One region of the Halioxenophilus sp. WMMB6 genome, then DNA from elsewhere that is predicted to be linked to it. Evidence: predicted binding sites of a transcription regulator. Region 1 holds the regulator's gene; the other holds the start of a gene.
What was found. The regulator FNR, encoded in region 1, switches genes on or off when oxygen is low (the NO sensors DNR and NnrR bind a similar motif). The targets are predictions, from matches to a motif close to TTGATCTAGATCAA.

Region 1 (11,352 bases):
TAATTTCAGTTATTGGCAAAATAACGATAGGCAGGAGTTTCTTTTTCTGACCAACAGCCCAGTAGCTGCACCGTTCATAGAACGATTTATGGACGTTCAACTATTGGAAACAATTCAAGATTATCATGTTACATCTGGCAAGCTCTTATATATTTATTGGCTAAGAGGGTTTCATGGTTATGGAGAAATGGTTCCTAAACAGTAGAACTCTAATACCGCGTTTGGATGTGGTCTTGTTTTTTGTAACAACGATCGTTTTTATTCTGTGGCCTGAGATCGATCTGTCCGTCAGTAGCACCTTTTATCACCACGGCTTTAATCTGGCCGCTCAACCGGAAGTGGTATTTATCTACCGCTTTTTCGCTAAAATTCACTTTCTTTGGTTGCTTATTCTGTTGGCCCTGCTTCTGCTCAGCCAATGGCAGCTAATTATTAAGCGGGGCGCCAGTAACTGGCATAAACTTCGGCAGGCTTCTGGTTATCTGTTTGTATCACTGCTGCTGGTGCCTGGCCTGCTTGTTAATACACTGTTAAAAAACAACACCACTGGGCGAGCACGTCCTGGTGATATTACTATTTTTGGCGGTGATTTACCCTTCACTGCACCACTCACCTATTCCGGCGCCTGCGATACTAACTGCTCCTTCGTCAGTGGTCATGCCGCCATTGCTTTTTTTACGATAGCCTTGGCCTGGGTGTTTGGTGATAGACGCTGGTATGTGTTTGGCTTTGCACTTGGTTGTTTGGTTGGGCTGACGCGCATTATGCAAGGAGGCCATTTTCTGAGTGATGTGGTTTTTGCTTATTGGGTGGTGCACTTTGGTTGTCAGTGGTTGGCTGAGTGCTTCCGTTTGGATCCAATTTTTCATAGTCCAGCTACCACCGCTTACCCGCTGCCGCAACTCTCTAATCGATAGCAGAGTAGTTATTGCCCGCCTTAATTAACTGTGCGGCTAGATATGCCAACTTGGTATTGGCTATGGTTGACGTATCTCAAAAAAATAATGTCTCCCAGTAGTACCTTAACGGGCATGTTGTACTCAAAGGTTGGTGAGCGAGAAAAGGTGGGATTTGGCAGTGTAGTGTTTGGTGTGTAGTTCGCTCTAACCTTTTTCTAAATGCAATGCATAGTGATTTCAGGAGGGAGTAACCATGAGTTTAGTACCACGCAATTCACTTTGGGATATCGATAACTTCTTCGACTCTTTCTTTGCCCCCGGGGAAGGCGCTGCCGGAGTGTTCGCACCGCGGGTAGATATCAAAGATAAAAAAGATCACTACGAAATTCGTGCTGATCTGCCAGGCGTTAAAAAGGAAGACATTCACGTTACCGTGCACAATGGCCTGCTAACCTTGGATGCCAAAATGGAGAGTGACGAGAAGCAGGAAGAGGGCGATAAAATCATTCGACGTGAACGCCGGTTTGGTAGCTACCAGCGCAGCTTCAATTTGGGGCCAGGTGTGCAGGAGAGTGATATCAGCGCTCAGTTTGAAAATGGCGTGTTAACCTTGCAGGCGCCGAAGGCACAAGAGTTGCCACCCACACAAAAGAAAATTGAGATCAAATAGTGATGGACGCTGCTGTGGCCAACTCTGATGGTTCAGCCCAGCGTAGTGGTAGAGCTGGAGCAGAAGAGTTGTAAGCAGCAGCGCTTATGACTGGCTAGCGGGAGCCGACTTCCTGTTCGTAAGTGCAGTGAGTACCGGCCAGTTCGCTTAACCCCACCAAATCGATGATGGTGATGTCCCGCTGGCTGACCGCGATGAGCTCCTCTTTTTGGAAGCGTCGAATCAGGCGGCTAACGGTTTCTATGGTCAGACCCAGGTAATTGGCGATGTCAGTGCGTGACATGGAAAGGCGGAACTGGGTTGCTGAGTAGCCGCGCTGAGAGTAGCGGCTGGAGATGTTGATGAGCAAAGCGGCCAATCGGTCTTCGGCTGAGCGTTTGCCCATCATTAACAGGAACTCATTGTTGCTTTGGATCTCTGCCGAGAAGAGGTTATAAAGCTGCTGCTGCAGGGCTGGTACTTTCTGTGACAAGGTGTCCAGCTGAGCCTGGGGTAAAAAGCAGACGCTGCTGGTCTCTAATGCCTCTGCGAAGGTGTTGTGAGTTTTGCCGTGATAAGCATCAAAACCCAAAATTTCACCAGGGAATGCAAATTCTGTGATCTGACTATCGCCGTTGGTGGCGATCACAACTGATTTGAAGCTGCCAGAGCTAATGGCGTACAGGCCATCAAAGTGGTCGCCTGAGTGGTACAGCGTTTCGCCGGCGTGGAGTACCCGTTTCTGCTGGACAATCCCCTCAAGATGATTGATGTCCTCCCCGGATAGGGTGTGGGGCAGACAAAACTTGCTGACGGCGCAATTGCTGCAGCGAACGTAGTTACTGTTGGCCATAGCGTTTTAAAATCCTAGGCGGGTGCGGTAAAGGGAGAGTGTACAAAAAAAATGGCGAGAGTGCATGCCTTCAAAGAAGGTAAATCGTAAGTAGCTAATAAGCAAGTTATGCGGGCTAAATGGCGCCCCTATCGCATGAATGGTTAACTAGTGCGCCAAGTTGCTATCGAACAGTGCTGCCAGCTCGGCTGCGAACCAGCGCCCTGAGCCGGTCAGCCCAAAGCTGTTGGCATCATTTTGCAGTATGTTATCGGTTTTTAGGCAGTTCAGCACTGCCATCTCATCGGCAAAATAATCATCAAATGGCTGCTGCCACCGCTGTTCAAAATCTCTCTTGCTAATACTTTGATTACAAAGAAGTTTTTCGGCTACAAACTGACGAGCCCGGTCATCCTCGTTGAGATACAACCCCCGGCTAATCGAGTGGTTCTGTTTAACCACCTGTTTGGTGTAGTCGCGCAGGTGGCGCTGATTCTGCCACAGGGCTGACGGTGTACGGCTGATCGCCGATTGGCCTATTCCCAGTTGAAAATCAAAGGGTTGGCTGCCGTAGCCCCGGTGAAAGCTATACAGAATGCCGTGCTCGGCAGCGTTATAGAGTGGGTCGGTGTTGCGCATAAACCCAACAGCGCCGAGTGGTGCGTAGCCTTGGGTCAGCCAGAACTCTGCCGCCAGATTTTGCAGGCTCACCAGTGTATTGGAGTCAGGTATCTCAGCTTCATTGAGTTGGGCCTGGGTTTGAAAGGTCGCCGGCTCGAACTGAAAGTGGCGCATAAACACACGTGTCGGCTGAAGCCTGGCAACCTGCTTTAAGGTGGCAGCGAAGCTGGCTTGCGTTTGGTAGGGGAGGCCGTAGAGCAGGTCGATGCTAATCAGCTTGATACCAGCCTGACGGGCGGCTGCGACCGCATCCTGTACCGTTTGGCCGGTATATTTACGGTTGGTGGCCTGCTGGACATCCACGTTGAAGTCTTCCAGACCAAATTGAACACGATTAAAGCCCAGACTTTTGATGAGTTGTGCCATTTCAGAATCGAAGAAGCGCGGGTCAATTTCGATACAATAATCCCGGTCGGGGCTAGTCGACACACCAAATTGGTCACGTATACCGCTCATCAGCCTGCGCAGCTCATCGGCCAACAGAAAGGTGGGGGTGCCGCCACCAATATAGAGCTGTTTTAACGGTGATTGGGTGAGTGGGGTGTCATGCAGAGCCTCGCCATACCACTGGATTTCACGCCGGAGCATATCCACATACTGTGCAGCCAGACCATATTGGCGGGTGACAACGATATTGCAATTGCAGAAATTACATACTTCGCGGCAGAAGGGGACGTGGACACACACAGCAAGCTGCCGGCACTCACTGCTTATGTCACGCAGGGCAGCGGCATCCAGGTTGAAATCCGTGAGCCGGTCAACGAGTGGTTGTATGGCTTGGATGCCTGGCAGATTGTGCAGTTTTGACCATATGTCTGTTGCTGGCGGGGAGAATGTGGCCATCGAAGTACTAATCCTAATTATCTAATAGACGCTCTCTGGGCCGTCACTGTTTGGCTGGCCCCCCTGCTTATGCGTCACGCTTTTGTGAATCTCTGCTTTCACTTGCGCGCCGCAATCGGCGGTTATCGTTATTATCCAGAGCAACCTTGGCTCCTCGCAAACGCTATGGGCGCCTATCCTGCGTCCATCTGCTCTAAATCAATTGCCAAGTTACTGTAACTACTCCCCACCACAACAGGTTGACATGTGTCAAGCCCCTGGGGGCGCCAAGGCGTAGTTTGCAAACTGTGGAGAGGGCGAATGACTTCTCCAAAATTGCCGGCTGCGTCCGGTAAAAGAGTAGCAAGCCAAATCGAATTGAGGGTTCAAAAATGTATATTGATACCGTTGTTTTGTCTGGGATTATTGTTGTTGTTGCCACTGCCGCCGTGGTGATCTATGCAACTAAATTTATGGTCAGTCATATTCGTGAAGAGTTGCGAAAAAACCCACCGGACGCACCTGCCCATAAATAGTTAAGCGGTTGATTGGTATTTTCGGGTAGCCGAGTACGTCGGGAAATGAGCGCATAAACTTGAACACTTGTATTGTTTGCGTGTAGCGCTAATTAGCACGGCTATTTGGGGAAAGCGGGTGAATAACTGTGCGCAATCCCTAACATGAATGTCGTTAAAATCGAATCCAGGTGTTACCGCTGATCGAGTTCCGGGTTTGGTCAGCGAGTGACCACTCCTATCTCGCCCGTTGTCTGAATCTGGTCTGAGTCGATAGTGCTCTTTACTGTACGGAAAATGGATAAGCCCGGCCGATTTAAATACCAGCGGGCGACTTCGCTGTTGTGTAGATAGAAATCGTTAATAGTAGAAAGAGCCGTTAATAAAAAGCAAATAGTGGTAACAAACCATTCACACGCTTCCGTTGCTATTTGGGGATAATGGTCGGCTTGAAATATTGTTCGGTGATAGCCCCGCCTGAGTGAGGGTCCGGGGCTGGCGGTTTAATTAACTGTTGCGTGGCAAACGGTGTAATCCATTGGCCTGCTATTAAAAATCACGCTGATATTGGCGGGTGTACCGCTTGCCAGTGACGGGCGATATCCAAACGGGTGGCTACCCACACTTGCGAGTGCTGCTGCACATAATCGAGAAACCGCTTGAGTGCCATCGCCCGTCCAGGGCGGCCAACCAGTCGGCAGTGCAGGCCGATATTTAACATCTTCGGCGCGGTTTTTCCCTCTTCGTACAAAAAGTCAAAACTGTCTTTTAAATAATTAAAGAATTGATCGCCGGCATTAAAACCCTGGGGCGTGGCAAAACGCATATCGTTGCTGTCGAGGGTATAGGGCACGGTCAATAACGGCTCTTCAAAATCGTAACACCAGTAGGGTAGGTCATCGCCGTAGGAGTCGGAGTGGTAGGCAAAGCCACCGTACTCGGCGACCAATAAACGGGTATTGGGGCTGTCGCGACCGGTGTACCAGCCGAGCGGCCTGCTGCCGGTGACCTGGGTGTGCAGCTCAATGGCCTGGGCCATCATCTCCCGCTCTTGCTCTATTGCCATGTCCTGATAGTGGGTCCACTTCAAGCCGTGACAGGCGATCTCCCAATCGGCCTTGAGCATCGCCTCCACCGCAGCCGGATTTTTGGCCAGTGCCTGGCCCACACCAAACACCGTCACCGGCAGCTGTCGTTCAGTGAATAGCCGGTACAGACGCCAGAAGCCTGCCCGGCTGCCATACTCGTAGATTGACTCCATGCTCATATGGCGCTGGCCGGCAAAGGCCTCCGCACCAATAATCTCCGACAGAAATCGCTCCGAAGCCGGGTCGCCATCGAGAATGCAATTTTCCCCTCCCTCCTCGTAGTTGATAACAAACTGCAGGGCGACGCGGGCATTGTTGGGCCAGTTGGGTGCCGGGGTGGTGGCGCCGTAGCCGATAAGGTCGCGAGGGTAAAAACTCATTGCTGTTCTCCGTGGGTGGCTCGTGGCCGATCTTCTGTGGCAATCATTCGCTTGTAGGGCGTGAGGATAATATTGGTGCCCGCTGGTGGAAAGTGCGACTGTTTTGCCTTAGCTTGGTGCGTGCTTAGCCGGCTAGTCTGTCCGCCAGGGGGCTATCCGCGTTACCATTCAAAAAATTGACCAACTAGACAGCTTTGGCACCAAGCCTGCTTGCGATATGGCCAAGCTTAACCATGAAATTAAAAATTGGGGGAAACCAATACATGAGAGGAGAACAAACGGTGACATTCTTTAACCGCTATGGGGTACTGGCCGTGGCGCTATTGGTCGGTCTGTTGACTGCCTGTGGTAAGCCAGCTGAACCAGAGGCAACCACCCCTGTGGCAGAGGCCACCAAGCCCATCGAGGTGAAAGTGGTGGTGGTTACCATGTTTGAAATTGGCGACGACAGCGGTGATACCGCCGGTGAATTCCAGCGTTGGAAGGAGCGCGCCGGCCTCGATACCCAATTTGCTTTCCCGCAGTCGCACCACGATCTCTATATGAACACAGAAACCGGCGTGCTGGGTATGGTGACCGGCATGGGTACCGCCAAATCCACCGCCGCCATCATGGCGCTAGGGCTGGACCCACGCTTCGATCTGACCCACGCCTACTGGTTAGTGGCGGGCATCGCCGGTTTCGACCCGGCCGACGCCTCCATCGGCTCCGCCGCCTGGGCCGAGTACCTGGTGGATGGTGACCTGGGCCACGAAATCGACGCGCGCGAGATTCCAGAAGATTGGCCCACGGGTTACCTGGCGCTGTTTGCCAAAGGTCCCTATCAAAAACCCAATCCTCCCAACCAGGGTGAAATGTTCCACATCAACGGTGGCCTGGCGCACTGGGCCTATGGCTTGACCAAAGACATTGAGCTGCCAGACCAGGCGCCCATCGCTGAATTGCGTGCCGCCTATACCGATTTCCCCAACGCCCAGAAGCCTCCCTTTGTACTGCTGGGCGACAACGTCTCCGCCATGACCTTCTGGCACGGCGAGTTACTGAATGAGTGGGCCAACCAATGGGTGAAATACTGGACGGAAGATAAGGGCGAATTTGTCTCTTCGGGTATGGAGGATACCGGCACTGCTCAGGCGCTCTTCTACCTCGACCGAGCCGGTTTCGCCGATTACGATCGCTTGATGGTGCTGCGCACCGCCAGTAATTTCAGTATGCCGGTGCTGACGGGGCAGAGCGCCGTGGAGAGCTTGACGGGCGATGGTGAAGATTACGCCGGGCTCGATATGGCACTGGAATCTGCTTATATCGTCGGCAACACCGTGGTGAGTGAAATCCTCAACAACTGGGCCACCTATAAAGCCCGTGTGCCTGGCAGTGAAGAGTAGGGGGCGGTGATGGCTGATCTCTCCGACTTGATTGCCCAGCTCCCCAAAACCGAGCTGCACATACATATTGAAGGTTCGTTGGAACCGGCGATGGTGATGGCGCTGGCGGCGCGCAACGGCGTCACTCTGCCGTATCAATCCGCTGATGAGTTGGCTGCACTATACGATTTCGACAACCTGCAATCCTTTTTGGATCTTTACTACCAGGCGACCGATGTTCTGCAAACCGAGCAGGACTTCTTCGATCTCACCTGGGCCTACCTGGAGCGCTGCGCCGCCGACCGGGTAGTGCATACCGAGATCTTCTTTGACCCACAAAGCCACACTAGCCGCGGCGTCAGTTTTGGCTCTGTAATTGGTGGCATCACCGCCGCTTTGGCCAAAGGCGAGAGTGAGCTTGGCATCAGCAACCAGTTGATTATGTGTTTCCTGCGCCACCTGCCGGAAGAGGATGCCCTGGCCACCTGGGCGATGGCACAACCCTACCTGGCGCAGATTGCCGGAGTTGGGTTGGACTCCTCTGAACACGGCTTCCCACCGGAGCTGTTCCAACGGGTGTTCGCTAAAGCCAAGGCGGCGGGGTTGAAGTGTGTGGCCCACGCCGGCGAAGAGGGGCCGGCCGAGTACATCGAACAGGCGCTTGATCTGCTGCACGTGGACCGCATCGATCACGGTGTGCGTATCACTGAAAGCGAAGCGCTGATGACCCGCGCGGTGGATGACAACATGGCGCTCACCGTCTGCCCACTCTCCAATGTGCGCCTGTGCGTCTACCCGAATATGGCCGACCACCCACTGTTGGCGCTGCTCGATAGAGGCCTGCGGGTGATGATCAACTCCGACGACCCGGCCTATTTTGGCGGTTACCTCAATCGCAACTATGCCGCAGTGGCCGAAGCCCTGCAGCCGACGGCGGCGCAGTTAATTCAGTTGGTGAAGAACAGCTTTCTGGCAAGCTTTCTGCCTGCTGAGCAACAGCAGCACTGGTTGGCCGAAGTGGATCGCATCTCTGCTTCATTGAGCTAGGGCGCTGTGGTTCGACTGCTACCAGTTCATCTTAAAACTTGACCAAGTGGACAGGTTATGACAAACTGCCGCTCGAATTTTAAACAATGGCTTCTGCCTGCGAGAACGACATCCCATGCTGCCCGCCGCTCCTGAATTCGTCTATCTGTGTGAGACGTCCGAGCGGCTCTCGGCTACTGCCACTCCCGGCGGGCCACTGCAGGGATTAACCCTCGGCGTCAAAGATCTGTTTGATATCTCCGGCCTACCCACGGCGGCGGGGAATCCTGATTGGCTGGCGACTCACCCAACACCAAACTCTACCGCCCCTGTCGTACAGCAACTGCTTGCGGCAGGGGCACAGCTGGTTGGTAAGACCCTCACCGATGAACTGGCCTATAGCCTCAATGGTGTGAATATTCACTACGGCACTCCGCTGAACCCCAAGGCGCCCACTCGCCTGCCGGGTGGCTCCAGCAGCGGCTCGGCGGTGGCGGTGGCCAAGGGGGTGGTGGATATTGGCCTGGGTACTGATACCGGCGGCTCCATCCGGGTGCCGGCCAGTTATAACGGCCTTTATGGCCTGCGCCCGAGCCATGGTCTGGTCAGCCTAGAGGGCTGCATGCCCCTGGCGCCACGTTTTGATACCGCCGGATGGTTAACGCGGGATTTGGCCACCCTGGCCCAGGTGGCGTCTGTGTTACTGCCACCGCAAACGGCCCAGCCGATGACGGAGCTCTGCCTGCTGCTACCCGAAGGGCTTGCCCTCTGGCAGCCCATCGCTGAGTGCTTGGCCAGCGCACTGGCTGGCCAGTTTGAGCGGGTGCGGGTGGAGATACTCTCGGCTGAAATGATGGCCACCAGCAGTGCCCTGTTCAGAACACTGCAGGGCTACCAGATATGGCAGACTCACGGCTCCTGGGTGAGTGAGCACCAACCCCATTTTGCCGATGATATCGCCGATCGATTTGCCTGGTGCCAAACCATCACGGCCGAACAGCAGGCTGAAGCCGAACAACAGGCGGCACAATTCTGCCGCGACTGGCGCGACCGCTTTCTGCCCAACCCGGACTCACTGGTTATTCTGCCGAGCTGCCCGGGGGCAGCACCGCTGCTGGCAATGCCGGCGGCAGCGCTCGCCAATTATCGCAACTTACTGATGGGCTTAACTGCCCCCGCCGGCTTGCTGGGCAGCCCACAGCTAAGCCTGCCGCTATTAACCGATCAAAACGCCCCCTGGGGATTGTCGCTGCTGGCCCTACCCGGTGCTGATCAGGCCCTGATTAACACCGCCCAGGCACTACAACCGTTACTGACAGAGGTAATAACAAACTAAATGACCAACGTAGCGTTTACTGCGCCGCATCATCAGGCGGCCGAAGTTGGCTTGAGCGTTCTTAAAGAGGGTGGCAGTGCCGTCGATGCGATGATCGCCGCCGCCGCCACCGTAGCGGTGGTATACCCGCACATGAACAGCCTCGGTGGCGATGGCTTCTGGCTGATTCAAAAGCCGGGTAAGGCCCCTGTTGCCATCGACGCCTGTGGTTATGCCGGTAGCCAAGCGACCCTGGCAGCCTACCAGGAGTCGGGTATCCCCGACCGCGGTGGCCGGGCGGCGATCACCCTGGCGGGTACGGTGGCCGGTTGGCATCTGGCCCGGCAGTGGCAGGGTAGCCGCCGTTGCCTGCCGTTGCAGCGGTTGTTGGAGCCAGCCGAGCAGTTGGCGCGCGGGGGTATCAAAATTACCGAGAGCCTGGTGGCCGCTTCGACCAAGACCTTTGAGGCACTGCATGGGGTGACGGGCTTTGCCGAAACCTACCTGGACCAGGGTAAAACCCTCACTGCCGGCAACACCCTCTGTAACGCCAAGCTGGCCGATCTGATCGAGCACCTCTATCGTTCGCAATTGCAGCTGGAAGATTTCTATCGCGGCGATATCGGCCAGACCTTGAGCCGTGGCCTGGCGGCCGCCGATAGCCCCATTACGGCGGATGATCTCGCCGCCTACCAGGCGGAGCTGGTAACCCCGTTGATGGTAACCACCGGCAAGGGGCAGCTCTACAACATGGTGGCGCCCACTCAGGGGGTCGCCTCGCTGATGATTCTGGCGCTTTACGATCGCCTCTATGATGCCAGCTGGAGCGAACTGCAGCGGGTGCATCACCTGGTGGAGTGCACCAAGCAGGCATTTATTGTGCGTGATCAGCTGGTCTGCGACCGCAGCCGTATGTCGGTGGCGGCCCAGGAGCTGCTCGGTGAGCCACGTTTGCAGGCGATGGCCGATGCCATCTCGCCCAACCGCGCCGCCCCCTGGCCCAAACCCGCTGAACCGGGTGACACCGTCTGGATGGGCGCGCTGGATGCCGATGGCACGCTGGTCTCGTTTATTCAAAGTATCTACTGGGAGTTTGGCAGTGGTTTGGTACTGCCTGGCACTGGCCTGGTGTGGAACAACCGCGGAGTCAGTTTCAAGCTCGACGGCAATCACCACAACCACCTGGCGCCCGGTATCAAACCCCTGCACACCCTCAACCCAGCCCTGGCCGTGCTTAACGATGGCCGCCGTTTCAGCTACGGCACCATGGGCGGCGAAGGGCAGCCGCAAACCCAGGCGGCGCTGTTCGCCCGGCATATCTACCACGGCTTGCCATTGGACGAAGCGATTGCCCGCGACCGCTGGCTGTTGGGTCGCACCTGGGGCGAGACCAGCACCAATCTTAAGATGGAGCAGGGGCTCTTTGATGAGCTGGCCGAATCGATGACGGCCATGGGCCACGAAGTGGCGCCGGTACCTAGTGGCAGCGAAACCATGGGCCACGCCGGCGGCATTATCCTCGCCGAGGATGGCTCGCTGCAGGTGGCTACCGACCCGCGCAGTGACGGTGCTGCACTGAGCGCGGTGGTTTAACCAGCCACGCTGCCTTTTACTGATTTCTGTTTAACCCTTTTCGACCGTTTGGTGAGTAGCGTTGTCACTTGCCGCTGTAATAGGAGGCCAATGTGCCTGATCTGATGGAACTGCTGCCGGTGTTGGTAGCGCTGATTTTTACCGGAATATTCGCCGGCGTGCTAGCTGGCTTGCTGGGCGTTGGTGGG
Region 2 (11,352 bases), on a different contig from region 1:
CTGGGCCTCGGTGGGTAGCGACCGGCCCGCCCACTCGGCGTAGGCAGCGGCATCTTCATAAGCGACATGGACCACCGGGTGGCTCATACGGCCTTCAATGTTACTGGCCGGCCCCTGTGGGTGGCGCCAGTCCGCGCCCGGAATAAAATGCCACCAAGCCGAGATATCATCCATTCGCGGCGGCTCCTCGGGTGCGATAAACACCGCCGAACCCGCCACCATCTCCTCTTCCGGGAAGCCGGGAGGAAACCACTCCTTTTTGGGTTTGCGTTCCGCCAGGGTGACATAACCTGTCTCGGCAACAAATTGGGCGAATTGGGCGTTGGTCACTTCGTGGCGATCGATCCAGAAGGGTTTAACGGTAACCGCCATTTCGCTGCGCTCTTCGTAGAAGGGCTGAAAGTTACCCGTACCGTGATCTTTATGGCCGGCATCATTACCCATAACGAAAGTGCCACCCGCCAGGTGCACCATGCCCGGATGCTCACCTTCCGGCTCGGGCAGGCCACTGTAGTTTTGACAGAGGCGCTGGTCAGAGGGGTTAGGGGCAGAGGGGTTAGGGGCAGAGGGGTTGGGGTCAGAGGGGTTGAAGTCAGAAGGGTTGAGGCCAGAGGAGTTTTGATCCGGGCTGTTTGGGTTGGTAGTGGCCGCCTCTGCGAAAGCACTAGCCAGCGCCACCAACAAATAATACAACAGTACTTTTTTCTGCTTGCGAAACATCCTGATGCTATCTTTCTTTTAATAATTAATTTTGATTTTACGGGGTAGACGAATCAACCGCCTGGGTGGAAACGCCTGTCGAGCGATAGATATAGACATTATTGAATTCATCCAGCTCCGAGAGATCGGGCACTGTATGGCTGCGCTGAAAATCGACAATGGTAAGCCCCGGCAACGGCTCACCTTTTAATCGACAGTCGGCCATTAAAATCTCTCCAAATTTTTTCTGCATAGTGGCCAGCAGCGGCAGGTTATCCCGATCGTAAAAGACATCGGCCACAGTCACCAGATCCGTGCTGGGCGCGGTGCTAAGTTCGTTACACAACTGCAGGCTCACGCCATTGAGCGCGGCATTGGCCTCTGCTGCCAACAGAGCATTGGCGTCTTGGTCACACACCCACACCTCGCGCGCACCCGCCAGCTTGGCAGCAATGGCCACCACGCCGGAGCCCGCGCCGAAATCGAGTAGCGACCTGCCCGCAACCCACTCGGGGTTGGCCAGTATCTGCTTGGCGAGCACCTGGCCGCTGGCCCAGCAAAACGACCAAAATGGCGGGTTATCCATCAGCTCGGCGGCCTGCTCATGGCTCAACTGCCACTGGGGGTAGTTGGCATCGAGCAGCCACAACTGAATAGCGTCGCATTGGGGTAGACGGGTGAGGGCCAACTCGCCGTTGGGGATCTTTTCGCGCAGCTTCTCGGTAAGACGCTCTAACGGGGATAGCGACATCGTTCTCCTTACGCGCCCCTGCGCTTGGCCAACCACTCGGTGACGGCCAGGCCGGTGGCCATTGGCCACCCCTGTAACTCATCCACCGGTACGATTTTGTAGTCATCCAATTCGTGGTTGAGGCGCACCTCGCCCCAGGCCCGGGCATGATAGGCGATAATCACCTGGTTCTGGCGGGCAAAAGGGTAGACCCCCACCAGAGAGATCTCGTCGCACACCAGTGACAGCTCTTCCTCGGTTTCCCGGCGGGCACACTCAATGGGATCTTCTCCGGTCTCCAGAAAGCCGGTAATGATCGAGTAGAAGTCAGGCGGCCAGCTGACGTTGTGCGCCATCACCACCCCATCGGCCACCTCAACAATCACCGCCACCACCGGAGTGGGGTTATTCCAGTGGACAAACTGACACTCCAGAGTAGAACAGCCGAGTCGTATTTGGTCATCTATCAGCTGTTCAGCCAGCGGGCTGGCACATTCCGGGCAGTATTTCATGCGTAATCTCTGTGCTATCGACGGCCCGCTAGTCTACACCGCAACGGCACCACCAGCCTAATAACAGACCAAAGGCCCCGATGACGCTAGAGAATCGAAAACGGCGAAAAAGACACTATCGGCAAAATAGACAAAAAGCCCGGGGACAGACCGGGCTTTAGCTTGGAGTACCTTACCTTAGCGAGATAGTCAGACGCGATGGTCAGGCCAGGTGGTGTGACTGGGTTGATTTAACTGGCGCACTTCACACAGAGGGTGGCTTCAGGAATGGCCATCAAGCGCGCCGGCGCGATATTGTCACCGCAGGCTTCACAGACACCATAACTGCCATCGGCAATTCGGGCCAAGGCCGCGTTGATATGGCTGATCGACTCCCGGGTCTCCTGGGCAATTCGCTCCAAAACCTCGTCATTCTCACGCTCTTGGGCCTGCTCTTCGGAGTCGGCTGAGTGGGGCTGGGTTAAATCAGAGGTGATTTTCTGCAACCGTTGTTGCAACACATCCAATTGGCTGCGCAACTGCTGTTCTATTTGGGGCAGATTCATAAGGGGCTAACCTTGTGTCTGTTTCAAAAGAGTCACCATCTCATCTTTCAGGTGCAGACGCTTCAATTTGGCGGACTCCTCCTCCTCGGTTGAGGTAGGGGTCACCTCGTTCTCCATGTTTTCAATCTCTTTGGTTAACTCGTGGTACTCATCAAAAAGCTTGCGGAAATGGCTATCGGAGGTTTTCAAGGCGTGGATTTGATCTTTGTATTCCGGTAATTCGTGCACTAAATCGTGATGTTCTACAGCCACAGGATGGCTCCTTAGTTGGGTGATGGTTCGCAGAGCAGATTATGACGAATCCTGGTTGAATGCTTGATATACATCAGCTTCAAACCGAGCCCTGTCGAAGGCAGTGAGGAATCAGCCGATCCGGCAGGTGGACCGTAGAAAAGAATAACCAGTATGACCCGGCCCGCCAAGCACAGTTCAGCAAAACTGAAGGCGTTTAGTTTAAACGCCTGCTAAACCCCGAATCCATCCCCTCGGTCAGAGCCCGCTGCAGCTGGGCACTGCGCAGTTCCGATTTGGTCTTCGCCAATGCGCGGCTGAGCGCCACACAGCTAGCGCCAGTTACCGTGCAGTGTTGGCGACAATCTTCGATGAGGAGATCGATCTTTTCGCAGACGCCCTGGCCGACATCCGCTCGCCCCTGGGCGAAACAGCAACGTGCCAATCGGTGGTAGCAGAGTACTGCCGTTTCTATGGTTTCACTATCGCCGCGCCAATGGCGTACATGCTCGGCGGAAGACTCACAAGCGGCGATATAGAAACTCTCGGCATCCGCCCACAGGCCTTGACTCGCCAATGACTCTGCTTGGGCGAGTAACTTTTTACTCTCATACATGCTCATTTACCTTTTTTATTCTGTTATTTCACCGCGTGGGTGATGTTGCCCTCTGATCAAGTAAAGCGCTGCTCCAAACACCAGCGCTCACGATCAAGCAATTCAAAAATCAAGCCAAATGATAATAATTATCATTTGCAAGTTTGTGCATACATGTTCGCAGCGACTATTCTGCAATTTATATGCATGTTTAATTAACTGACTGTGCAATGAGACGAAGCTAAGTCAAATACCCCTAAAAAAGTATTAACCCTATGATATGTCCCAGTCCCCCTCAAGTAGGTCGATTTACTTATTTATCCTCAGCTTTCAACGTGTTATGAGCTACCTATCGGAGCCATCTGAAGTCGACATTAACCGGTTCAGGCATTGGCAACGACTGTCGTAAAGGGAACAAATTGGACCACTGAAAACGAGCGTTGCGCGTGCAGACGAAGACCCGATTCAACAAATCCCAAATTCTGCAGCAACCTGTACCAATTCCGACAATTTTCACCAAGGTGGGACACCACCCTTTGTTGCAAATCCGCCAAAACAGCCACCCCCACCGGCACCCGCAACAGAAAGCAGATCAGGCACTTTCCTACAAATAGCAATAACTATTTGTTTTTAAATAACTTTTTGTTAACTGCTTTTTTTGCCAAAGGCCAGACATTAGCGGCTAACTATTTGCTCATAACCCCCTGTTGCGGCTAAGCCGTACCGTTCCACCAGATTACGACCTTTAGTTCCACCAGATTAAGTGAGAGATAAGACCATGTCTGTAAATGTGATTGCTGCCTTCTCTGCCAAGGCAAAAAGCGACCCGGCACTGGCCGAACAATTGAAAAGCTGTCAAAAACTTAAAGAGATGTTCGCCCTTGCTCGGGACAACGGCTTCGAGTTTGATGAAGACTCCCTCTATCCGCCCAATGAGCCGCAATTTACGCCCGACCAGCTCTCTGAGCGTTTGGTAAAAGCCCTATTGCGAGCCTAAATGTCGGCTTCGGTATTTGAGGTTGCGCCTGTACCGGCGGTTACCAGTGAACCGCCGGTCACCTCTATAGAGGTACCGACAAGCCGGACCGTGGATGAACGTATCGCGCCCTTTTTGAGCTTGTGGGATGGCTTTTTCAATCGAGCCCAGCAGGCCGATTACCTGCAGTACTTTCTGCATCAACACCCCTGGCCAACCAACCACTACTCGGTGGCCGGTCGCTCCTTCCAACTGCCCAGGCAGCAGACCTGGCATGCAGACCCAGGTATCGTCTACAGCTACACCGATAACCTGCTTACCTCCCAGCCCTGGAATGCTCTGCTGCTTCAGATTCGCCGGGCACTGGAAGCCAAACTCAACTATCCGTTTAATGCCGTGTTGGTGAACCTCTACCGGGATGGCAGCGATTATGTCGGCTGGCACAGTGACGACGACCGCGAAATGGGCACCGAGCCGCTCATCGCCTCTGTCACTTTCGGCGCGACACGAGGTTTCCAATACCGCTCTTCTGCCACCGGCGAGGTCGGTGAACTGGAACTCAACAGTGGCAGCCTGCTGGTTATGCACCCGGAATTTCAGCGTCACTTCCAGCACGGAGTCCCCCCCGCCCCGGAAATCCATCAGCCGCGCATTAATCTGACCTTCCGCCGGGTACTGCCACCACCCGCCAAATAGGTGGGCAGGCTACCGCCGTCAGCCAACTTGCCTGTTTGCCTACACAGCTCCGCAGCCCTATTGCCGATTAACGGATGATTTTGTTCGGTTTGCAACCAGTGACCAACACGTCACTCCGAATCAAGCACCAAAATTGAGCAGGCAGCTGACCCCGGCCAACTGACGCTGGCCGTGTGGGGAGAAGAAATGTCCTTTTAACCGTATTGAATAGAGATTTATCTGCCGCAGTGGGTGATAAGTGCGCAATAACTTCGCTAATTGCCTCACTAACCCGGGGCGAGCGGATGGGTTAGGTACGGTATTTGTATGTCCCTCTTCTGCAACTAGCGAAAACGACAAGATAGAGTATCGCGGCCAGTTAGAAATTGTGACTGCGGTAGCAAGATAACGTCACCGGCTGGGGCTTTTCGACCAAAGGTTAGCGCTGCCTTATCAGCGTTAGCTTGAAAACCAACAGCGATTTGTCATGCCCGAAAGGGATGAACTATACCTAGAGTGACGGCGGGGCTAACCAAACCGGCAAGAAGCTGTAAGCCCACCTCTCGAGCACCCTCCTGGTGCCAGGCTGATTCGTGGCCAACAACCAGGGCTGGTGACTCTCTCTCAAAATAATAATCACAACCATAACGAAAATAGCGTCGCGTAGGAGCGCGGGTGCCTTGCTACTAGGGTTTTGTGTGTCTGTTTTTTGAGATTGGGTATTTGTAAGAGGATAGGTTAATGAAAGTCCGCCAAACCATTCACAGGCTAATGCTGTGTGCATTGCCATTTGTTTCCGGCACAGGCATGCCAGGCATAGCTTTAGCCGCCGGCGAAGAGCCGCTGCAACTGGCTGCCCTGCACACCAACACAACCTCATCCAAGCCTAAACCTGTGGCAACCACCGTTGCCGACGCCATCGCCGCCGTCCAATCTGAACAGGGGCCCTACGCCGCCGAGTTGGGCCAGCTCTACACCAGCCTCGGTATGCAACTGCAACAGCAGCAGGACCACAGCGCCGCCCTGGAGGCCTTCAAAAGCGCCATGCACGTGGAGCGTATCAATCAGGGCCTCTACTCAACCGGGCAAGAGGTGATTCTGGCCGCTATGGTAGAGAGCGCTGTGGCCATGGACGACTGGGAGCTGGCTCAGAACTTTTTGGGTCACTGGCAGTGGCTGGCGACGGAACATGGCGTCGATGGCCCGGAAAAATTCCTGCAAGGCGTCCGCCAGTTGGCCAGCCTGCACATGGTTAACTACTTCGGCCACGATGCCAGCGTTGGCGGCCGGCCTGAGCTGCACCTGCTGCGCGCCAACCAGCTGTTTACCAAAGCGTTGGCTACACTCGAGCAACACTATGGTACGAGCGATCAAGCCATGGTGCCGTGGCTCTATGATCTCTCCGTCAGCGCCTACTATCTGTCGGTGGTGAGCGTTGAAAAAAATCGCCCTATCGTCGACAGCAAACTGGAAGCCAACGACCCAGCCACCACACTGGCCGCGCAGAAAGAGAATTTCATTATTGAGCAGTACAACTCTGGGCGCGAAGCCATTGAGCGTATGGTGACAATCGAAGCCAGCGACGGCGACCACGATTTTCAGTCGCTGTTTGATGCCGAAATTATGCTGGCCGACTGGTACATGCTCTACAACCGGCCGGAGTCTGCCCGCAAACAGTATCGCAAGGCCTACCATACCCTATTTGAAAATCTGCAACACGATAGCGACAATGGCAACGAGATTGTCCGCCTGCCCGTCGACCTGCCCAACCTGAATCAAGCTAAAGATCTCGAGCAGGAGCCCGCCGGAGACTATGCTGTGTTTCGCTACAATGTCTCCTGGCGCGGCAATGCCAGTGAGGTAGAGGTCGTCGAAACCAGCATCGACAACCAACGCGCCCTGGCCGCACTGAAGAACTCCCTGCTTAACCGCAAGTACCGGCCCAAGCTGATTGATGGCGAGCCAGTGGATGCCACCGGCGTGGTTAAACGATACCCACTGCCAGCCACACTGTAATCTGCCTCAGCCAAGCTGATAACCAGCCCCAAAGGGCTGGTTATCGCTCTTAGGGGGCGGCCACCACCAGAGGTTGCGTCCAGGCCATCTCCACATCACCCTCGGCAAAGGGATTGTGCTTGGCCTTACTGGAGATGATACGCGCCCGAACATAGATCTCATCACCGGTAGCCACATAACTCGCTTTACGGCCCTCGACTACCTTCAATAGCTGGCCGATCTCCGCACTGTAGCGTTTGATGGCTTTATGCTCGTGATCCGTAACCCCCATGTGATCATGCGGCACAACACTCATCTCGGGCTCCAGATCGACTCCGCGCCGGGTACCGACAAACTCCACCCGGTAATCGACACCCCGTTCAGCGTCAATTTCCAGATCGATGCGGTTGTCGCTGATGGCCAACTTTTTCAACGTCACCCCGGTGCTGTTGTAGTAGTCGCCGCGCTTGATGGCCTCAACAATTTTATTGGGGGTTAACCACTCGGAACGCACCATGATCCAACCGCGGCCTGGGTTGGTCTCGCCCACACCCCAGCGGGTGTACTCGTGAGCATCATCCACTGCCACGCCGTAGAGCACACTGCGGTGCAGCTCGCCCAGGCGTTTGGCCAGTACGATATCCCAGATACGTTCGGCGCTATCGTGCAGCGCATCGCCGTAGTTATTGACATGAGGGTGGCCGTTGTACATCTCAAAGTAGCCTTCACCGGGGGCGTAATCGAGATAGAAAAAATCCTCGGCGGTTTGCGCGTAGTAGAAATTGGGGTGGTTCAGATGGACAAACATAGGTTGGCCAAATTGCTCACTTTGGCGGCGCACCGCATCAATATTGTTCTGAATGGCATCGGCCACACTGTTGCCAGCCTGCGGCTCTATTTTCTTCACCGTGTTAACACCATTCATATGGATCGGATGGGCGCGGAAGCGATCTGAAATCTCTTCGCCTTTGACAAAAATAAAACGGTTGGGCTGTTCATAGAGTGAACGAAACTCATCCAGAGTTTTTAATTTCACCTGCTTATCCCCGTTCACTTCCCGCTCTTCAATCCAACCGGTGGGAAACAGCTTGTGATACGTTTGGTAGGCAGCCTGCACCTGCTCGGCATTGCGTTTACTATTGGTAATGGAGTACCACTTTTCACCCTGCTGCATAATATTGTGGTCACTTAGCACCAAAAATTGGTAGCCGTGCTCTTTATACCAATCGGCCACCACTTCCGGCGGTGAATCGCCATCGCTCCACCAGGTGTGGGTATGGGTATTACCTTTCCACCACTGACTTTCGGCACTGGCATCAACCGCGCTTAACGCGGCCAGGGCGATAACCATTAAAGCTGACTTCTTAGCTATCTTTCTAGCTATCTTTTTCATAATTTATTCCTAAAAAAACCATCGCGGCGACCGCGATGGTTTAATTGGCGATGAGTTATTGGATAAAGGCTTAAAAACGATATTCGTACTGCAGCCAGAAAGAGCGGGGTTTGCCGTTCCAACCGTACTGGTAGTAGTACTCCTGATCGTAGATACCGACTTCACCACGCACACCTGCAGTGGAAGCTCGCTGGGTGGCACTGGCTGAAGCGCGCTCAAAGTAGTCTTCATCAGTGATATTAACCATACGCAACAGGAAGCGGTGCTCCAAATCCTTACCCATGAAATATTGCACAGAAGCGTTCAGCACAAAGTAATCGCCAAAGTTCAAATCTTCACTGACTCGCTGGCCGCTCTCATCCACCAAACGACTTTGGGTAGTACCGGCGTAGGCCCATTCAGGCCCCTGCCAGGTTGGATTAAGCGCAAGCGCCCAACGCTCGGTAGGGGTATAGGTGAGCAGTGCCGAGGCGGACCATTCCGGACGCTCTGATGATTGACGGGTGGCACTGGCACCAGCGGCTCCTGGCACGACGAAATCCAGTGATTCACCCGTGCCCTCTCGAATGGCGGTTAAACCATAAATCGGGTTGCTCTCCAGGGACTCCATATCGGTGTAGGTGAAGTCCAACTGCCACTGATCAAAGTCGAAAGAGACATCAATGGTATAACCTTCAATCTCTTGAATGCGGTCATAGTTAAAGTAAGCCGTCTCGCGGCCACTGAGATTACCCGCTTCAAACTCGTTGCTGGCGTAATTACAGAAGGAGGTTGGGCGCACAATATCGTCAACCAGATCAGTACCGTTGGTGGCCGCGATATCCGGGCAGACGTTTTCTAAACGTGCGCTGCCAAATTGATTGTCAATTTCGGTATTGAAATAACCGACCTCAACATTGTAGGTACCGCCCAATGCCTCGCCGTTCAAACCCAAGCCAAGGCTGTAGGTATCCACTCCTTGAGTTTCCAAATCTGGGTTGTTGAGCAGATTTTCCCGGGCACCGATTTCCGTCAAAGTTGGATTGCTGTAGGAGGTACCACCATTTGCGCGAGCATAATAGCCACCACCAAACTCCTGGCGGAAACCAAACTTCCAGATGAACTCATCCTCAAACGCGTTGTTAAAATCCTGGCGACCGGCAAGCGAGAAACTGGAGCCCGCTAAAATATCAAAATCCAACCGCACATCGGCGTAGATACCGTTGCTCTCGACCTTATCGTCCGTCATGCCGTAGGCAGCGGCGGAGTTGTCGAAGTAGGTGATATTTTGAAAACCAAACACCGTCTGCAAGGTATCGTTCCAAACAGTTTTAACCCGGGTATTCAAGCCGTAGTCGACATACCCGGCTTTGTATTGATCACCCTCGCCAAAACCTTTGGTGGGCGAGCCATCACCAAAGGATGCCGTACTTTGAATCACATAACCGATGGGTGCGCCAATGGGGAAGGGATTATCAACGGTGCCGTAGGGGTTGCCATTCTCATCGACCAGGAAGCCGGTTCGGGCACTGGTGGCGGCGCCGGTGGGGACAGAGGTAATAGCGTTGTCCGGGTTGGTCACACAACCGGCCGGGAGGCTATCGATGCCATCAGCAAAGGCTTCAAACTGGGCGGCATTGGTAAACTCAGTAATGCCCTGGTCTGCAGCAATCTGTTGAATATCAGCAGGCAAATCCCGCACTCGAGGAATATTACAGACGCGCACATCCACCTCACTGTTTTTCAGTGTCGGTGCGGTGTAGTAGGCATCCAGGGTGAGTGTAGTGGAGTCACTTAACTGGCTTTCAAAGTTGAGGTCGTAGATCGGAAACTCGGTGTAGTTCGGTTGAAACACAGTTCGATCAGGAAACGAGTCGCGAAAATCGATCGTCGCGTGTTGATACCCCAAGCGCAGTGACGTGTCATCGTTCATCTGCCAAACGTACTTCACACCCAACAAGTTGTAGGAGTAGGGAAAATCGTGAAAGCCACCCAACGCTCGGACCGTATCCACGTGTGCTTCGCGGTCGAACAGTGTGTGCGCGTCGGTCTCATAGGAGCGGGCAAAAAACATAATGGCGTGCTCGTCGCTATCAAACAGGCGCATAGAGACATTGCCATACATTTCCCGGGTTTTAAAACTGCCGCCGTAAAAGCCAATTTCGCCTTTGGTCTCCTGGCCAGCTTCGGGGCGTTTGTACAAAACATTAACCACACCCAAACCGCCATTACCACCAAAATAGAGGCTCTGACCACCGCGATAAACTTCCACGTTTTCAATCATGCGCGGGTCAATGGCGGTGGCCCCCCACAAACTCTCCAGCGGAGTGCCCCGGTCGAAGGTGGGGACACCATCGAGCAATAAAAGTGTGTCGCGGTCGGTACCACCGTCCAGGCGAATGGTAAATTCGCCTTCGTCCGGCGAGTAACCGATATTGGCACCGCGAATCAGGCCGGCAGCCAACTCGCCAAAGTTGGTAAAGCCGCCGGTGGCAATCTCTTCGGAGTTAATAATTTGCACCTGGGTTCCAAAGCGGGCGACATCAATCGCCAGATCCGAAATCCCCTCACTCATACGACTGCCTTCAACAATAACCTCCTCTATTTTTTTTGATTTTGGGAGTTCACTGGTCGGTATCTCTTGCTCCTGGCTGTAAGCGTGAACCGATACAGCGATGGTGGCCGCTGCACTGATCGCCTGAACCAGGCGACGCTGATTGAATTTATAATGCATGGTACTTCCCCTAATGGTTGTGTAAATCCGGTGGGGAAGACTGTCATTGGCAAATTAAAAATAATTTACCGAAATATGAAATATTTATAGTAAAAATATTTAAGTAGAAAATTAGAGAAAAATTTAAATTTAAACCAACACGCCATCATTACTGGCCAAAGTGGCCACCAAATGGAAGAGTGATGAATCTTTTATTAAGATTAGAAATTCAAAAAAGAGTAGCCAGTTATTGAACAGGTCGCGACCAATCGGGGTTTTGCATTACCCACAAACCAACGTCGACCAACT

Region 2: the regulator FNR is predicted to act here: its motif matches at 2,802-2,815, upstream of SBL51_RS21265 (YdcH family protein).

The regions. Positions count from the first base shown of each region.
Region 1 is NZ_JAWMQR010000014.1:18,703-30,054, forward strand. Features, by position in the region: gene SBL51_RS22340 (ArnT family glycosyltransferase) at 1-205, shown strand, start outside; gene SBL51_RS22345 (phosphatase PAP2 family protein) at 234-917, shown strand; gene SBL51_RS22350 (Hsp20/alpha crystallin family protein) at 1,153-1,569, shown strand; gene fnr (fumarate/nitrate reduction transcriptional regulator Fnr) at 1,664-2,401, opposite strand; gene SBL51_RS22360 (coproporphyrinogen-III oxidase family protein) at 2,549-3,748, opposite strand; gene SBL51_RS22365 (hypothetical protein) at 3,737-3,868, shown strand; gene SBL51_RS22370 (hypothetical protein) at 4,276-4,419, shown strand; gene puuE (allantoinase PuuE) at 4,955-5,866, opposite strand; gene SBL51_RS22380 (purine nucleoside permease) at 6,130-7,251, shown strand; gene SBL51_RS22385 (adenosine deaminase) at 7,261-8,277, shown strand; gene SBL51_RS22390 (amidase) at 8,393-9,592, shown strand; gene SBL51_RS22395 (gamma-glutamyltransferase family protein) at 9,593-11,164, shown strand; gene SBL51_RS22400 (sulfite exporter TauE/SafE family protein) at 11,257-11,352, shown strand, end outside.
Region 2 is NZ_JAWMQR010000012.1:49,387-60,738, reverse strand. Features, by position in the region: gene SBL51_RS21285 (formylglycine-generating enzyme family protein) at 1-720, opposite strand, end outside; gene SBL51_RS21280 (class I SAM-dependent methyltransferase) at 758-1,450, opposite strand; gene SBL51_RS21275 (NUDIX domain-containing protein) at 1,459-1,941, opposite strand; gene SBL51_RS21270 (TraR/DksA family transcriptional regulator) at 2,172-2,486, opposite strand; gene SBL51_RS21265 (YdcH family protein) at 2,493-2,738, opposite strand; gene SBL51_RS21260 (hypothetical protein) at 2,935-3,333, opposite strand; gene SBL51_RS21255 (Nif11-like leader peptide family natural product precursor) at 4,091-4,309, shown strand; gene SBL51_RS21250 (alpha-ketoglutarate-dependent dioxygenase AlkB) at 4,310-4,984, shown strand; gene SBL51_RS21245 (hypothetical protein) at 5,705-6,979, shown strand; gene SBL51_RS21240 (hypothetical protein) at 7,029-8,351, opposite strand; gene SBL51_RS21235 (TonB-dependent receptor plug domain-containing protein) at 8,422-11,064, opposite strand.